One region of the Pantoea sp. RCC30.1 genome, then DNA from elsewhere that is predicted to be linked to it. Evidence: predicted binding sites of a transcription regulator. Region 1 holds the regulator's gene; each other region holds the start of a gene.
The links. The regulator CRP, encoded in region 1, controls carbon source genes, mostly activating them, when cyclic AMP is high. The targets are predictions, from matches to a motif close to ATGTGANNNNNNTCACAT.
Positions count from the first base shown of each region.

Region 1 (5,687 bases):
AAAGCGGTGATTGACGATCATACCTGCGCCATCGTGGTTGAACCGATTCAGGGTGAGGGCGGCGTGGTGCCCGCGACGCAGGAGTTTATGCAGGGACTGCGTGAGCTTTGCGATCAGCATCAGGCGCTGCTGGTGCTGGATGAAGTGCAGAGCGGCATGGGACGCAGCGGCAAGCTGTTCGCCTATGAGCATTATGGCATTCAACCCGATATTCTGACCTCAGCCAAAGCGCTGGGCGGCGGTTTCCCGGTCAGCGCCATGCTGACCACCAACGAGATCGCCTCGATCATGGCGCCGGGCGTGCACGGCACGACCTATGGCGGCAATCCGCTGGCCTGCGCCATCGCCGAAACGGCACTGGATATTATCAATACGCCGGACGTGCTGGCGGGTGTCGGGATGCGTCGTCAGCATTTTGTTACGGCGCTGAAGGCCATTGATGCGAAGTATGATCTGTTCAGCGACATTCGCGGCAAGGGGCTACTGATTGGTGCAGCGCTGAAACCTCAGCATGCCGGCAGGTCGCGCGACATTCTGAATGCCGCCGCCGCTGAAGGCGTGATGGTGCTGGTAGCCGGAACCGACGTGATGCGTTTTGCCCCGTCACTGATTATCGAACCGGCCGACATTGAAGAGGGCATGAGCCGCTTCGCCACCGCCGTCGGCAAAGTGCTTAACGGCTAGCTTAGTTTTTACGTAAGCGTCTGATTAGCCAGCGGCCATGTTGTGGTCGCTGGTTCCACGCCAGCGATGAAATGGTGTACATCACGCTCAGATGATCGAGAATGCGTCGTACATGTTGCTCCACCACCGTGATCGGTCCCTCGCTGATATTCTCCAGGTCATCCAGCAAATTCACCTGTGAGCTTTCACCATCATATTCCAGCCGCTGCTGACATCGCTGCAGCGCGATTTCACAGGATTGCAGATAGCGTTCAGCCAATGCGGTCGTCAGCATGGTGTGCTCACGCGCCAGAATCGTTATCGCATTGATATGCTCGACAATAAACTGGCTGTGCGTGACCCAGAGCCGCATATCACTCAGGTAGCGGGAGTTGAACGCGGGTTCCTGCATCGCCTGATTTAGTGAGTTAAACAGCGCATTATGCGCCTGATTAACCTTCACGCGCTGATAAGCCAGTTTCTCCGATGACTGTTCGTCGCCCAGTAACAGCCGCAGCGCATCCTGATAGGTTTCCAGCGCGTCATGGGCATTCTGCCGCAATAAGCCGCTCTGCCACTGCGGCCACAGCCACAGCATCCCGCCAAAGGCAATCAGACAGCCCATCAGCGTATCCATCAGTCGCGGCAGCAGGAACTGCGCGCCGTTCAGCGACAGCAATTGCAGCGAGTAAACCGCCGTGACCGTAAATCCAATCATCGACCAGCCATAGAACTGGCGGGTAAAGCGATAGCTGATAAAGGTTATCGCCAGCATGATCAGCAGCACTACCGACTCCGGCACCGCCATGCGCAGCGTCGCGGCCGCGATGACCAGACCAGCAAAGGTGCCCAGCGCCCTATGCTGGATGCGGACACGGGTGGCGCTGTAGCCGTTCTGGCTGACGAACATAATGGTCATCAGGATCCAGTAGGGTTTGGGGATGTTGAAGAATAGCGCCAGCGCGCTGCCCAGCATCAGCATTACCGCAAAGCGACCGGCAGTGCGCAGTGCCGACGAGCGAAACGAGAGATAACTGCGCAGCGCCGGTAACAGCGGCAGACGACGCTGGCGATCCGCCATCAGATCGCGTTGATACAGCGGTTTCTGGGTGCGCAGGACACGCGCAATGCGGTTGAAGTGGTAAAGGCAGAAGTTACCCACCGGATTGTCGGGATGCTGATGGGCGATCTTCTCCAGCGCACCGAGCTGTTTATCCATCGCAAAGCGATCGGGGAGCTGGTGATAAAGGATGTTATCCGCCAGCACCCGCAGCCGGGCAGAGATGGTTTTGGCGTTCCAGCGGATCACCGCTTCGGCATGGCTCTGTTCGACCAGCTTCTGCACCTCTTCCGGCCGATGCAGGCTGACGGAGATATGCTCCTGCAGATCCAACGCCACCTGAAAGGCGCGCGTCAGCCTCTTATGGCTGTGATCGCGGCTTGCCGACAACATGTGCATCTGCTGATAGCAGGTGTTGATCAGATCGACCACTTTCTGCTGACGAGCCAGCAGCGGCGGCAGCGCCTTTTCCGGATCGGTGAGCTGCGTGAGCAGGGTATATTTGGCGTCGCAGTAGTTAGCCAGCTCACGATAGATCAGGCTGAGGCTCTCGCGCATCGGCTGCTCTTTCCACAGCCAGAACCAGAACCAGTTGAACAGCCCATACCAGAGCGTACCGCCGATATAGAGCAGCGGGGTGACATAGATGGGCATGCGGCCAATCAGGCTGAGGGTGAAGATGGCGGCGATAAGGGTGCCGGGCAGCAGGCGGCCATGCAGCGGGCTGATTTCACCGGTGACGCCCAGCAGCAGAGGCATAGCGAAGAGGATCAGCGGCAGTGGAATCGCATGCAGGGTAAGCCACTGAATCAGAAAGCTGCCGAGGGCAAACAGGCTGCCGCCAACAATCAGGCGTTTGAAGAAGCGTTTGTGTGGGGTATCCAGACCGGCGATGTTGCAGCAGGCGGGCACTAACGAGAACAGCAGACCTTTTTGCAGGTCGCCAGCTAGCCAGCCCAGCGCTACCGGCAGACAGAGCACCAGCGTTTGCCGCAAAGCGTAGTTAACTTCAGGATGGTAAATGATTCGACGCCACATCGGCCCAACACAAACAATAACGGCGTGATGTTGCCATCACGCCGTGGGTGACAGGAATTAGCGGGTGCCGTAAACGACGATGGTTTTGCCGTGTGCGGAGATCAGATTCTGATCTTCCAGCATCTTCAAAATACGGCCCACGGTTTCGCGTGAACAACCAACAATCTGGCCAATTTCCTGACGAGTGATTTTAATTTGCATACCGTCGGGATGCGTCATGGCATCTGGCTGCTTCGCCAGGTTGAGCAGGGTCTGTGCAATGCGTCCGGTTACGTCGAGGAAAGCGAGGTTACCCACTTTTTCAGACGTGACCTGCAGGCGACTCGCCATCTGCGCTGAGAGTCGCATCAGGATGTCGGGGTTAACCTGGATCAGCTGACGGAATTTCTTGTAGGAAATCTCCGCCACTTCGCACGCGCTTTTCGCACGTACCCAGGCGCTGCGCTCCTGGCCTTCTTCGAAGAGGCCAAGCTCACCAATAAAATCGCCCTGATTCAGGTAGGAAAGAATCATCTCTTTGCCTTCTTCATCTTTAATCAGAACCGCGACGGAACCTTTCACGATGTAGTAAAGCGTTTCTGCTTTTTCACCTTGGTGAATCAGCGTACTTTTGGATGGATACTTGTGAATATGGCAATGGGACAGGAACCATTCGAGTGTAGGGTCTGTTTGCGGTTTGCCGAGAACCATTCGCTATTATCCTCTGTTGTAATCGTGCCCAAAATACAGGGGGCAGTTTTCCCTGTCAGGCGGTGAAAGCTTCAAGCGTTTCCATTTCAGGAAATTATTCGGGCCGCATCAGGCGCAGTGCGCATCATTCTTCCCGGCTTCGCCATCGGGTGACGAAAAATATTTTCAGCACTGTTTGTAGCACAGCTTTTGCCGACTGTCTTCTGTTGTCTCGCTTCAGCTAAGAGTGGATTTCTCTGGATTGCTGTTTACCAGGCGAAAGCGTACTCTTGCGAGAAAACTGCGTATTCCGGAGCAAAAATCATGCAGGCAAGAGTGAAATGGGTAGAAGGGCTGACATTCCTCGGAGAATCCTCATCCGGCCACCAGATACTGATGGATGGCAATTCGGGTGATAAAGCGCCCAGCCCAATGGAGATGGTGCTGATGGCGGCTGGCGGATGCAGCGCGATTGATGTGGTATCAATTCTGCAAAAAGGCCGCAACGATGTGGCTGATTGTGAAGTAAAACTGACCTCAGAACGTCGTGAAGAGGCGCCGCGAATCTTTACGCACATCAACCTGCATTTTATCGTGAGTGGTAAAGCGCTCCAGGATAAAGCGGTCTCACGCGCGGTGGATCTTTCTGCTGAAAAATATTGCTCTGTGGCCATTATGCTGGGTAAAGGTGTGACGATTACGCATAGCTATGAAGTGATTGAGCTTTAGTAGCCGCAAGGGTCATTGCCGACCTGCTAACTTCACTTCCAGTATCTGATGCAGGTTGCTTTAAGACTGTGCCTGCGCAGGAAACCGGGTCAGATCGGAAAGTCGTTTAAGCCAATCCCTGGCCGCTCGGCCCGCGCCTTCCCTGGCGCGGGACGCTTTCCTCTTCTGGCCCGGTTCCCTGCGTGTTAAGCTTTTTCGCTGCTGTCAGATTCATCCTGCATTGGCATTGGCATTGGCATTAGTCTGGAAAGGCCCTTTTGACCTCTTACTCTATCCGTTTACCTTCCATCAGCCGCTTCACCAGAGGCCCCATGATCAACTCCATCGCCAGCCCCATTTTGCCGCCCGGCACGACCAGCGTATTGATATGCGAGATAAACGAACCCTGAAGCATCGCCAGAAGGTAGGGGAGGTCGATATCGTCCAGCGCCTGAAAGTGAATCACCACAAAGCTCTCATCCAGTGAAGGAATAGCGCGGGCAGCGAAGGGGTTTGAGGTATCGACGGTCGGGACGCGCTGAAAGTTGAGGTGAGTGCGTGAGAACTGCGGCGTGATGAAGTTGATGTAATCCTCCATCGAGCGCACCACGGAATCCATTACCGCTTCACGTGAATGACCGCGCTCGCCAGTGTCGCGCACCAGCTTCTGAATCCACTCCAGGTTAACAATCGGTACCACGCCCACCAGCAGATCGACCTGTTCGGCCACGTTGTGCTGCGCCGTCACCACGCCGCCGTGCAGTCCTTCATAGAAGAGAATGTCGGTGTTCTGCGGCAGCGGCTGCCAGGGCGTAAAGGTGCCGGGCACCTGATTCCACGGCACTGCTTCATCGTAGGTGTGCAGATATTTACGCGACTGGCCCTGTCCGCTTTGACCATACTCTTTAAAGCTCTGTTCCAGCAGGCCAAAGTCATTGGCTTCCGGCCCGAAATAGCTGACATGACGTCCTAAATCGCGCGCCTTACGAATCGCCATATCCATTTCAGGGCGGGTAAAGCGGTGAAAGCTGTCACCTTCCAGCTCGGCCGCATGAAGATCGAGCTGCTGAAAGATTTTGCGAAACGCGAGGCTGGTGGTGGTGGTTCCTGCGCCGCTGGAACCGGTCACCGCGATAATGGGATGACGTGCAGACATAGAAAAGCTCCCTGTGAGGTCGGGCGATGAGCATTGTTATCATGAAATGGTGCCGGGTGCATCAGCCACGAAATTCTTTGCGTGGCATGATATTGACCGATTCATGCAGTTCCGACCACACCAGCACCACTTCGCCGGTTTCCAGCTGGCGTCGTACATCAGCCACCTTGTCCAGCAGGCTGCGTTCCTGTTCGCCATAGTCCGTGCCTTCGCGCAGCACAAAGGTTTCAATCAGATTTTCAAGGGTCTCAGGTGAGACCTGTTGCCAGGGAATAATCACGAGATCAGTTATCCAGAAAAGGGGTGAGCCACTGCGGGATGCGCTGTTCCAGCCACATTTCAGGCTGGCGTAACGTGCCGCCGACAAAACCTACGTGGCCGCCGTGGGGTGTC
Region 1 is NZ_JBXUHX010000004.1:199,257-204,943, forward strand. Features, by position in the region: gene argD (bifunctional acetylornithine/succinyldiaminopimelate transaminase) at 1-684, shown strand, start outside; gene AC2LB6_RS06110 (YccS/YhfK family putative transporter) at 686-2,761, opposite strand; gene crp (cAMP-activated global transcriptional regulator CRP) at 2,819-3,451, opposite strand; gene AC2LB6_RS06120 (OsmC family protein) at 3,755-4,159, shown strand; gene AC2LB6_RS06125 (phosphoribulokinase) at 4,425-5,294, opposite strand; gene AC2LB6_RS06130 (YheU family protein) at 5,356-5,574, opposite strand; gene AC2LB6_RS06135 (hydrolase) at 5,579-5,687, opposite strand, start outside.

Region 2 (5,687 bases), on a different contig from region 1:
TTCCACCGGCACAGACGATGCAGTCACACAGCAGCAGTCGCTGGATTTTGCTGCCAGGCCTGATTGTACTGATTGCGGTCTCGCTGGGGACTTATCTGAAAACCGGCGGCCTGGCACAGCTCACTGGCTGGATGCAGGTGCAGCACGCGTATCCTGAGCTGCGAGCCCGACTGATGGACCCCGGCGCTAAACCGCTGAGCATGGAAGAGCTGGCGCGTTTACAGCTCGGATTGCGTACCGCGTTGCAAACTGAACCGGATAATCTGGCCGACTGGACCATGCTGGGGCGGCTTGGTATGGTGCTGAATAATGCGGAGATCGCCAGCCAGGCGTTTGAGCATGCATTACAGCTGGCCCCCAACGATCTGGCGCTAAAGCAGGATTATGCTGAGGTTCTGACGCGATCTTCCGATCCGCAGGATAACCGTCAGGCGTCACTGCTGTTGCAGTCATTGCTTAAAACGGATCCGCAAAACCTGCGGACGCTGAGCTTGCTGGCGTTTAATGCCTACGGGCAGCAACAATATGATCAGGCTATCGACGCATGGCAGACCCTTTTAGCTCTGTTGCCTGTCGATGATAAGCGGCACGCGATGATCGCCCGCAGCATTGAGAAGGCCAGAAGTGAGGCGGGGCAGCAGAGTCGTCAGCTGGCGCTGACCGTGACGCTGGCACCTAAGGCAGAAAAAATGTTACCGCCGGACGGAGTGTTGTATATTTCGGTTTCTGACGGGGATTCACCGGTACCGGTGGCGGTTAAGCGGATGCCGCTTAGCCACTTCCCGCTGTCGCTGACGCTGGATGACAGCAACGCTATGATGCCGGATCGTTTGCTTTCGGTGCAGCATCAGGTAGAGGTTCGGGTGCGAATCTCCCGCGATGGTAGCGCCAATCCGCAGCCGGGTGACTGGATGGGTCTGAGCGCAGTGACACCCTGGGATGGGCATCAGCCGATCGCGGTAGAGATCAATAAGCAGCTTCCCTGAACGTGAAAATTGATAACGTTAATAACGATGCGTGCCATTGCCTGCTGCCTCTGGCACAAACTCAGCTATGCTCATCGGGTAAGCCGATTCGACACCGGGCTTTGACCTGAACGATGGGTAGACCTTTTTCATCCGCACAGGGAGATTGGAATGAATTATCGCCTGACCAGCCTGGCTGTAGCCAGCGTCCTTCTGGTAGGTTGTGCCAGTTCAAAGCCGGCGAATAGCGATCCTGCTCAGCGCAGCGATCCCTTCGAAGGCTTTAACCGCACGATGTTTAACTTTAACTACAACGTGCTGGATCCGTATGTATTGCGTCCGGTCGCTGTCGCCTGGCGCGATTATGTGCCGGTCCCGGCACGTACCGGCCTGAGCAATTTCCTTGGCAACCTGGAAGAGCCGGCCAGCATGGTCAACGCCATCCTGGTCGGTAACGGGCGTGACGCGGGTATTCACTTCACCCGTTTCTTCCTGAACAGCGTGCTGGGCCTGGGCGGTTTCATTGACGTTGCTGGTAAAGCGAACCCGGAACTGGCGCGTGAAGAGCCGCACCGTTTCGGTACCACGCTGGGTCACTATGGTGTCGGCTACGGCCCCTACGTTGAACTGCCTGCTTACGGTAGCTTCACGGTGCGTCAGGATGGCGGCGACTACGTCGATACGCTTTATCCGATCCTCGGCTGGCTGACCTGGCCGATGTCGATCGGTAAGTGGACGCTTGAAGGGATCGAGACCCGCGCGCAGCTGCTGGATTCAGATGCGATCCTGAAACAGCAGAGCGATCCGTATGCCTTTATCCGTAACGCCTACTTCCAGCGTCACGACTTCCTGGCACGTGGCGGTAAACTCAAGCCGGAAGACAATCCTAACGCAGCCGCGATTCAGGATGACCTGAAAGATATCGACGCGCAGTAAGTGCATGCTCTCTGAGCCAGCTCGCTGCCCACGGTCACGAAAAAGGGCGACTCACCAGAGTCGCCCTTTTTGATCCCGCCCGCCAGTCAGAACTTGTAGTTAAAGTTCGCGCCGTAGAGCCAGGCCTTACCTTCAGAGGTAAAGGTATAAGGACCTTCTTTCACCGTCACTTTCTGTCCGTGCATATAAGAGATGCCTAAATCAACCGAGGCATCATCGTTAAAGGCATAAGATGTACCGGCACTCAGCCATAAACGATCCTGGTCCGGAATAGAGATAGAACGCTTATCAGCCGGAACCGGGCTATCATCAAACGCAATGCCGGTACGGAACGTCCAGTTCTTGTCGTAGGAATAGGTCGTGCCCAGCGCAATGCGGTACGCATCGTGGAAGCTTTCATCTTTATAGAACAGCGTCTGACCGTTAGAGCCAGTGGCTTTCAGCTCCTGGAACTGACTCCAGCTGGTGTAAGCCATGCTGTAGTGAACCGCCCACTGCGGTGCCACTTTATGCCAGCCTGACACTTCCCACATCTCTGGCAGATTCAGGGTTAACGCGCCTGGAACGGTGGTGCCGTTGGTGCCAAAAGGGACACCTGACACTTGCGGGTTATTCACCGCATTAAGCCGGGAGGAGAGATTACTTTTGTAATCGCCATCAAAATCAACTTTCACTTCCGAACGATAGGTAAAGCCGAAGCGGTTATTTTCATCCACTTCATACAGGATACCGGCATTCCAGCCGTAGCCCCACTCATCGCCTTTCAGATGGGCAACCTGCGTATCAGCCGGAACGCCCAGCCTGGCGCCTGATTCACCGGCATAGCGTTCAAATTTAGCTTTGGCATAAACGGCATCAAAACCAACACCCACACTAAAATGTTCATTTAAGCGATAGGCGGTGCTGAGATTAAAATTACCGGTCATCAGGTCAGTTTTACCGCCGTAACCGCCTGCGGTGTAGCCATTATTAAACTCTGTTGCTAAGCCGTAGTTTGAGGTTGCAGATGCGCCAATCCACCACTGATCGTTGATGGGCTGGACATAATGAATATTGGGGACCCACTGATTAGGAGCAATATTATTGGCATCCAGGCTGCGGCCGCTGGGACTGCGACCACTGATATTCACATCCGGCGCAATATAGACGGCCCCAATAGAAAATTCCGGACGATCCATTAACGCCATTGTCGCCGGGTTACGACTGGCTGACGCCGCGGTATCACCCATTGCCCCTTCGCCTGAATATGCGCGACCTAAACCAATCGTAGAGAATTCATTTAACTGAAACCCAGCAGCGTAAACGTGGGAAGAGACAAGCGCCACTGCAGCCGCCACGGCTGACTTTGCAAACAGGTTTTTATGGTTCATGACCACAACCTCATGTGAATTATTATTTAACGCTAGAACGTCGCGTAACAAAGGACGGCGGATTGTAGGGACTGATGTAAAGCGCACATATCAGACCAGTGCGGAGAGTATAGGTCCGACCTGTGTGCATGTTGCAATATTGTTTTTAAAATATTTCAGATTTGATCGCTTAAAATTCGATCTGCATAACAAAACTGCCCTGATTCTGCACAGCATACCGATTCCAGTTTGTTCTGGATCAATTTTTATTGTGATATTCGTCACTTAGCAACAGGTGCGTGGCGCATCTTTCAGCGAGCAGGTAAGATTTCGTCCATAAAATCGCTCAACCTATGCAATTGCTGGTCTGGAGAATGAAATGACTGATGCCATTAAAAAATGCAGTGCGACTGAAACCGCAGCCTGTTGTTGTGTGGATGTCGGCACGGTAATGGATAACACCGATTGCACCGCCAGCTGGTCAGAATGGTTTGCTCAGCGTGCCGATGCGGAAGCGAAATTAGCACAACTGACCGAACGGGCCCGTCAGGTTGAATCTGAACCCTGTGTGATTGAATCGCGCTTCAGCGACGTGAACCAGGGTGTGCAGCTGGATATCGATTTCACTTTCAGCTGCCAGGCTGAAACCATGATTTTTCAGCTCGGTTTGCGTTAAGTCCCAAAGCGCCGCGTCAATGCGGCGTTTTTCATTTTCGTGTTTCCCTTCGCACTTTTTCCTTTCCGATATTGGCGGCTCACCCGCTTGTGGTTAACACTGATCAGGTCAGACCTCTTCAGGCAATGATGCCACAGTCCCAGCCACAGGTGAGAACAATGAGCAAAGCGCAGCCGCTGCTGACGCGTGATGGTGAACGCATCGCAATAACCCACGGGTTACGCACCCCTTTTTTGCGCCAGGCGACCGGCTTCCATGGCATTCCGGCCATTGAGTTAGGACGCATGGTGGTCAGCGAATTAATGGCGCGCAGTGAACTGCCAGCTGAGGTGATCGAACAATTGGTCTTTGGTCAGGTCGTGCAGATGCCGGAAGCGCCGAACATTGCGCGTGAAATTGTGTTGAGCAGCGGGCTGAGTGTGAATACCGACGCCTACAGTGTCAGCCATGCCTGCGCCACCAGTTTCCAGGCGGTAGCGAATGTGGCAGAAAGTCTGATGGCGGGCACTATTTCTGCGGGCATTGCCGGAGGCGCAGACTCCTCCTCGGTGCTGCCAATCGGCGTCAGCAAGACGCTGGCCCGCGCGCTGGTGGATCTCAACAAAGCCCGCAGCTTCGGGCAAAAACTGCAAATCCTGCGACGCCTGCGTCCGCGCGATCTGCTGCCGGTGCCGCCTGCGGTAGCGGAGTATTCAACCGGCCTGCGTATGGGCGACACAGCCGAACAGATGGCCAAGAGTCATGGTATCACCCGTGAGGCACAGGATGCGCTGGCGCTGCGCTCCCATCAGCATGCCGCCAGAGCCTGGCAATCCGGTGTACTCAATCAGGAAGTGATGGCAGCCTTTGTGCCGCCGTGGAAAAGTGCCATCGATCAGGACAATAACGTGCGTATGAACGCCAAAGCGGAGGATTACGCCCGACTACGTCCGGCATTTGATCGCCAGCACGGCAGCGTCACCGCGGCCAACAGCACACCACTCACCGATGGCGCGGCCGCCGTGATTCTGATGCGCGAAGGCCGCGCCCGTGAACTGGGCATCAGGCCGCTGGGCTATCTGCGCAGCTACGCCTTTACCGCCATTGGTGTGCAGCAGGATATGCTGCTGGGCCCGGCGTACGCTTCACCACTGGCACTGGATCGCGCTGGCATAACCCTGACCGATCTGACGCTAATCGATATGCATGAAGCGTTTGCTGCCCAGACGCTGAGCAATCTGCACATGTTTCGCGACGAGCGCTTTGCCCGTGAGGTGCTGAATCGTCCGCATGCGCTGGGCGAAGTTAACGAAGAGCGTTTTAACGTGCTGGGGGGATCGATCGCCTATGGTCATCCTTTTGCCGCCACGGGCGCGCGCATGATCACTCAGACGCTGAATGAATTACGTCGCCGGGGCGGCGGGTTAGGACTGGTCACCGCCTGTGCGGCAGGTGGTCTGGGTGCGGCAATGGTTCTGGAGGCCGAATAATGGAGCAGAATGCGTTTCATCTGAAGATGCGACTGGATCACGTCGGCATCATCACGATCGATGTCCCTGGCGAGAAGATGAACACCCTGAAAGCGGAGTTTGCCGGGCAGATCACCTCGATTATTGCGGAGGCGCGGCGCGATCCGCAGCTGGCGGGCCTGGTGTTGATCTCTGGCAAAGCGGACAACTTTATCGCGGGCGCGGATATCAGCATGATCGATCGCTGTAAAAGTGCGCAGGAAGCCGAAGCGCTGGCAAAGCAGGGCCAGGAAGTGATGGCTGTGATCGATGC
Region 2 is NZ_JBXUHX010000010.1:4,306-9,992, forward strand. Features, by position in the region: gene ccmI (c-type cytochrome biogenesis protein CcmI) at 1-986, shown strand, start outside; gene mlaA (phospholipid-binding lipoprotein MlaA) at 1,137-1,901, shown strand; gene fadL (long-chain fatty acid transporter FadL) at 1,988-3,271, opposite strand; gene AC2LB6_RS10780 (YfcZ/YiiS family protein) at 3,630-3,926, shown strand; gene fadI (acetyl-CoA C-acyltransferase FadI) at 4,085-5,395, shown strand; gene fadJ (fatty acid oxidation complex subunit alpha FadJ) at 5,395-5,687, shown strand, end outside.
Region 2: a site for CRP is predicted at 3,520-3,537, ahead of AC2LB6_RS10780 (YfcZ/YiiS family protein). Genes of this name have one in related genera too.

Region 3 (5,687 bases), on a different contig from region 1:
TGCGCCATTTGATATTGCTTATGACCTGCACTGGCGCTCTGCGCCCTGGCAGCCCTCCGCAGAGACGCTGAGCGGTACCCTGAAGACCCACTTTGGCAAAGGCCAGATTGCGGATGTGAATACCGGCACAGCGGGGAAAATCCTGCGGCTGGTGAGCTTTGATGCGCTACTGCGCAAGCTGCGCTTCGACTTCAGCGACACCTTTACCAATTCGTTCTATTTCGATTCGATTAACGGCACCGCCTGGATCGAAAACGGCATGATGCGCACTGACAACCTGCTGGTGGATGGGCTGGAAGCGGACATCGCGATGCAGGGTAATCTCGACCTGGTGAAGCGTCAGATTGACATGGAAGCAGTTGTTGCCCCTGAAATATCCGCCTCGGTCGGTGTGGCTACTGCTTTCGCCATCAATCCGGTGATTGGCGCGGCGGTATTTGCCGCCAGTAAAGTTCTGGGACCTCTGTGGAACAAGATATCGCTGCTGCGTTATCACATCAGTGGCCCGCTGGATAAACCGGAAATCAATGAAGTGCTGCGTAAACCGCGTGAAACAGACAACAAGTGAATTTGACGCCGTACCGGAATTACCGCAGGCTATGATTATCTGAGCACATAATGAGTGAGAAACGATGACTCTGAACCTGGTAAGTGAGCAGTTACTGACTGCTAACGGCATTAATCAGCAGGACCTATTTTCCCTGTTAGGGCAGCTTTCAGAACGTCGTCTGGATTATGCCGATCTCTATTTTCAGTCCAGCTTTCACGAATCCTGGGTACTGGAAGACAAAATCATTAAAGATGGCTCATACCATATCGATCAGGGTGTAGGCGTGCGCGCGGTCAGTGGTGAGAAAACCGGCTTCGCCTATGCAGACCAGATCACATTGAATGCGCTGCGTCTCTCTTCTGAAGCAGCGCGCAGCATCGTCCGCGAGCAGGGAAATGGCAAGGCACATACCCTTTCTGCCGTGATGAACCGTTCGCTCTATTCGGCGGTCGATCCGCTGAGCAGCCTGACGCGTGAAGATAAAATTGCCCTGCTGCATCGCGTTGATAAAGTCGCCCGTGCGGCTGACCCGCGTGTACAGGAAGTGAATGCCAGCCTGACCGGCGTTTATGAGCAGGTGCTGGTTGCCGCCACTGACGGCACGCTGGCGGCAGACGTTCGTCCGCTGGTTCGCCTCTCTATCAGCGTTCAGGTTGAAGATCAGGGCAAGCGTGAACGCGGCGCAAGCGGCGGCGGTGCACGTACCGGTTATGCATTCTTCCTTGAAGATGAAAATGGCGAAGTGCGCGCTGACGCCTGGGCGCGTGAAGCAGTGCGTATGGCGCTGGTTAATCTCTCTGCCGTGGCGGCACCTGCTGGCGCATTGCCGGTGGTGCTGGGCGCGGGCTGGCCTGGCGTACTGCTGCATGAAGCGGTGGGACACGGTCTGGAAGGTGACTTCAACCGCCGTGGCACCTCGGTGTTCAGCGGTAAAATCGGTCAGCAGGTTGCGTCTGAACTCTGTACCGTGGTGGATGACGGCACCCTTGAAGGGCTGCGCGGTTCACTGGCGGTGGATGATGAAGGTGTTCCCGGTCAGTACAATATGCTAATTGAGAATGGTGTGCTGAAAGGCTACATGCAGGACAAGCTGAACGCGCGCCTGATGGGCGTCAGCCCGACCGGTAACGGACGTCGTGAATCCTATGCGCATCTGCCGATGCCGCGCATGACTAACACCTATATGCTGGCAGGCAAATCATCGCCGCAGGATATAATTGAAAGCGTTGAGTACGGCATCTATGCGCCGAACTTTGGTGGCGGTCAGGTGGATATCACCTCCGGCAAATTTGTCTTCTCAACCTCAGAGGCTTATCTGATTGAGAACGGCAAAATCACCAAACCGGTTAAAGGCGCCACGCTGATTGGCTCCGGCATTGAAGCAATGCAGCAGATCTCAATGGTGGGTAATGACCTGGCGCTGGATAAAGGCGTGGGCGTCTGCGGTAAAGAGGGCCAGAGTCTGCCGGTCGGTGTCGGTCAGCCTACCCTGAAGCTGGACAAACTGACCATCGGCGGCACCGCCTGATGTGACACCAACAACCCGCCGCCTGGCGGGTTGTTAGCTTTTACGGTGCTGCTGATACTGCTCGGCCACCTGTTCAAAATAGCCGGTCAGATAATCGATACAGACCTGCACCTTGAGCGGCAACTTATCCTTCTCGGTATAGAGCGCATAGACCGGACGCGGATCGGATTGATATTGCGGAAAAAGAATATCGATCTCGCCAGCGGTGATCTCATCAATTACCCACATCATCGGCACATAGGCGATACCATTGCCCGACTTCAGCCAGCGGATCAACGTCAGCGAATCATTGGTCACGAAACGTCCCTGCGGTGCCAGGCGGGTCACCAAGCCTTCCGGCGCAATCAGCTCGAAATTATTGTCGGGCCGAACGCTATATTCCAGCCAGGAAAAATTATCAATGTCACCCGGCTTCTCCGGCGTGCCGTGCTGCGCCAGATAGCTTTTTGCGGCGCATACCACCATCGGCATCGCGCCAAGACGACGCGAAAAGAGGCTGGAGTCTTTTAATGCACCCACCCGAATCACCAGATCCAGACCATCCGCAATCAGATCCGGAGCCGGAACGCCGGTGACCAGATTCACACTCAGTCCCGGATATTCCCGCAGCATATCGCTGGTCATGCCGGCCAATACGTTCTGTGCCATGGTCGAGGAGCTGCCAATTCGCAGTACACCAATCGGCGTATTGTTAAACGCGTACAGCTGCTCATGCACCTGCGTCGCTTCCGCCAGCATACGACGGCAGCCCTGATAATAGATTTTACCCGCTTCGGTCAGCCCGATACTGCGGGTACTGCGATTCAGCAGCTTAACCTGCAATGCATCTTCCAGTTTCGCGACGATCTGGCTAATCGATGAGACGCTCAGATGAAGCTGACGCGCCGCAGCGGTAAACGAGCCCAGTTCAACTACTCTGGCAAAGACAGACATGCCTTTCAGTCGTTCCATTGTTTACTCTGACTTAAAAGTGATTTAGATCACATTCTGTAGAAAACTTATAGTCAGGCGCGTTATTATAAGCGCGCCGGGGTATTTCCCGGTGATTCTTCATTGCCTGATACTCTTCGATGATACGCTATTATTAAGCCAGCTGCGGTTCGGATAGCGCTGCCAGAGGATTTTCCTGCAACATCTGAAAAGGCAACGAAGTATCCCGGCAAGGTCGAACTAAGGATTTGTGATGAGTGTGCTTCCGGTATTTGTCATGTTTGGGCTCTCTTTTCCGCCCGTTTTCATTGAACTTATTATTTCACTGATGCTGTTCTGGTTAGTGAAACGTGTGCTGACGCCGAGCGGTATCTACGATCTTGTCTGGCATCCGGCACTTTTTAATACAGCGCTTTACTGCTGTGTGTTTTACCTTGTCTCCCGTTTATTAGTCTGAGGTTGAAGTGAAAGCACTCATAAGAAAAATCGCGCGCTACGCGATCACTATCCTGCTGGTCATCATCGCCGTGGTAATCATCTTCCGCGCCTGGGTGTTCTATACCGAATCACCCTGGACGCGTGATGCGCGTTTCGCTGCTGACGTGGTGGCGATTTCGCCTGACGTTACCGGCCTGATTACCGAGGTTCCGGTACACGACAACCAGCTGGTGAAGAAGGGCGATACGCTGTTTGTGGTTGACCGGCCTCGCTATCAGAAAGCGCTCGATCAGGCACAGGCGGATGTTGAATATTACCAGGCGCTGGTGAGTGAGAAACGTCGCGAAGCCGGACGCCGTAATCAGCTTGGTACCTCAGCGATGTCCCGCGAGGCGATCGAGCAATCCAACAACGATCTGCAAACCAGTGAGCATCAGCTGGCAAAATCGGTGGCGACACGCGATCTGGCCGCGATCGACCTTGAGCGCACCACGGTGAAAGCGCCTTCCGACGGCTGGGTCACTAACCTCAATGTTTACCAGGGCGAGTTTATTACCCGTGGTTCTGTGGCGGTGGCGCTGGTGCAGCAGCACTCTTTCTATGTGCTGGCTTACCTGGAAGAGACCAAACTGCACGGCGTGGAGAAGGGCTTCCGTGCGGAAGTGACCCCACTCGGCAGCAACATTGTGTTGCGTGGCACCGTTGACAGCGTGGCGGCGGGTGTGACCAACAGCAGCAGCTCAGTCGACAACAAAGGGATGGCAACGGTAGATTCCAACCTGGAATGGGTTCGTCTGGCGCAGCGTGTGCCGGTCCGCATCCGGCTTGATCAGCAGCCCGGCAATCGCTTCCCGGCGGGAACCACGGCAACGGTGGTCATTACAGGTCAGGCCGATCGTCAGCCTGAGCATGTTTCACCGATGATGCGACTGTTTAATCGCCTGCGTGAGTTTGGTTAAGAGGGCGATATGATTCAGTTCCTGCGGTTCCCGGTAAAGCTCACCTTTGCGCTGGTGTTAGCGCTGATGGTCGGCTTTCATCTCAACCTTGAAACGCCACGCTGGGCGGTGATGACTGCCGGGATCGTGGCGGGCGGTACCGCGTTTGCAGCAGGTGGCGATCCCTATTCAGGGGCGCTGCGCTATCGCGGTGTTTTGCGTATTATCGGGACATTTATCGGCTGTATCGCCGCGCTGACTATCATGATTGCCACCGTTCGTGCGCCTGTCGTGATGCTGCTGCTGTGCTGCATCTGGGCAGGACTCTGCGTCTGGCTCTCTTCGCTGATCAAAGTAGAAAACTCCTACGCGCTGGGACTGGCAGGTTACACCGCGCTAATTATTGTGGTGACGGCCAATGCCAGCGGTGGTCTGACTCTGGTGCCACAATATGCGGTAGAACGCTGCAGTGAAATCGTACTCGGTATTCTGTGCGCCATTCTGGCCGACATGATCTTCTCACCCCGTTCGATTAAAAAAGTGATCGACGCGGAAGTCGATTCACTGCTGGTGGCCCACTATCATCTGCTGCAGCTCTGTGTCGCTCATGGCGACAAAGAAGAGGTCGATAAAGCCTGGAGCGCCCTGGTACGCCGCACCACAGCACTGAACAGCATGCGCAGCCAGCTGATGATGGAATCGTCACGCTGGAAGAACAGCAACCGCCGTTTGCAGATGCTCAATACCCTGTCGCTGACGCTGATTACGCAGGCTGCCGAAACCTTTCTGATCCAGAATTCCCGTCCTGATTACATTCCGCCCCAGTATCGGTTGATGGTTGAAAAGCCAGCCTCGACCATTGAAGAGGTGCATAAGCGGATGAAGGTGATGCGGCGGGTGATTGGTGCCACTGGCAAAACAACGCCGGTCACGCTGGCCAGCTGGGTTGGCACCGCTACTGAATATCTGGTGTTGCTCAAAGGGATCAAAAGCAACAGCCGAATCACCTCGCTGGAAGAGGAGATTCTGCAGCGTGAAGTAGTGATTCAGGCGCGTTCCGCTGAAACCCATCATGCGATGATCAACGGAATCCGTACCTTTGTTGCGACCGCACTGGGTTCACTGTTCTGGCTCTATACCGGCTGGACTTCAGGCAGCGGCTGCATGGTCATGCTGGCTGTCATCACCGCGCTGGCGATGCGTATGCCCAACCCGCTGATGATGGCGAAGGATTTTCTCTACGGCATGACCGTTGCGGTTCCGTTGGGCGCACTCTACTTTATGTATGTTCTCCCCGGCACGC
Region 3 is NZ_JBXUHX010000032.1:12,318-18,004, reverse strand. Features, by position in the region: gene yhdP (AsmA2 domain-containing protein YhdP) at 1-568, shown strand, start outside; gene tldD (metalloprotease TldD) at 633-2,078, shown strand; gene aaeR (HTH-type transcriptional activator AaeR) at 2,112-3,029, opposite strand; gene aaeX (p-hydroxybenzoic acid efflux pump operon protein AaeX) at 3,262-3,465, shown strand; gene aaeA (p-hydroxybenzoic acid efflux pump subunit AaeA) at 3,473-4,405, shown strand; gene aaeB (p-hydroxybenzoic acid efflux pump subunit AaeB) at 4,415-5,687, shown strand, end outside.
Region 3: a site for CRP is predicted at 3,047-3,064, ahead of aaeR (HTH-type transcriptional activator AaeR). Genes of this name have one in related genera too.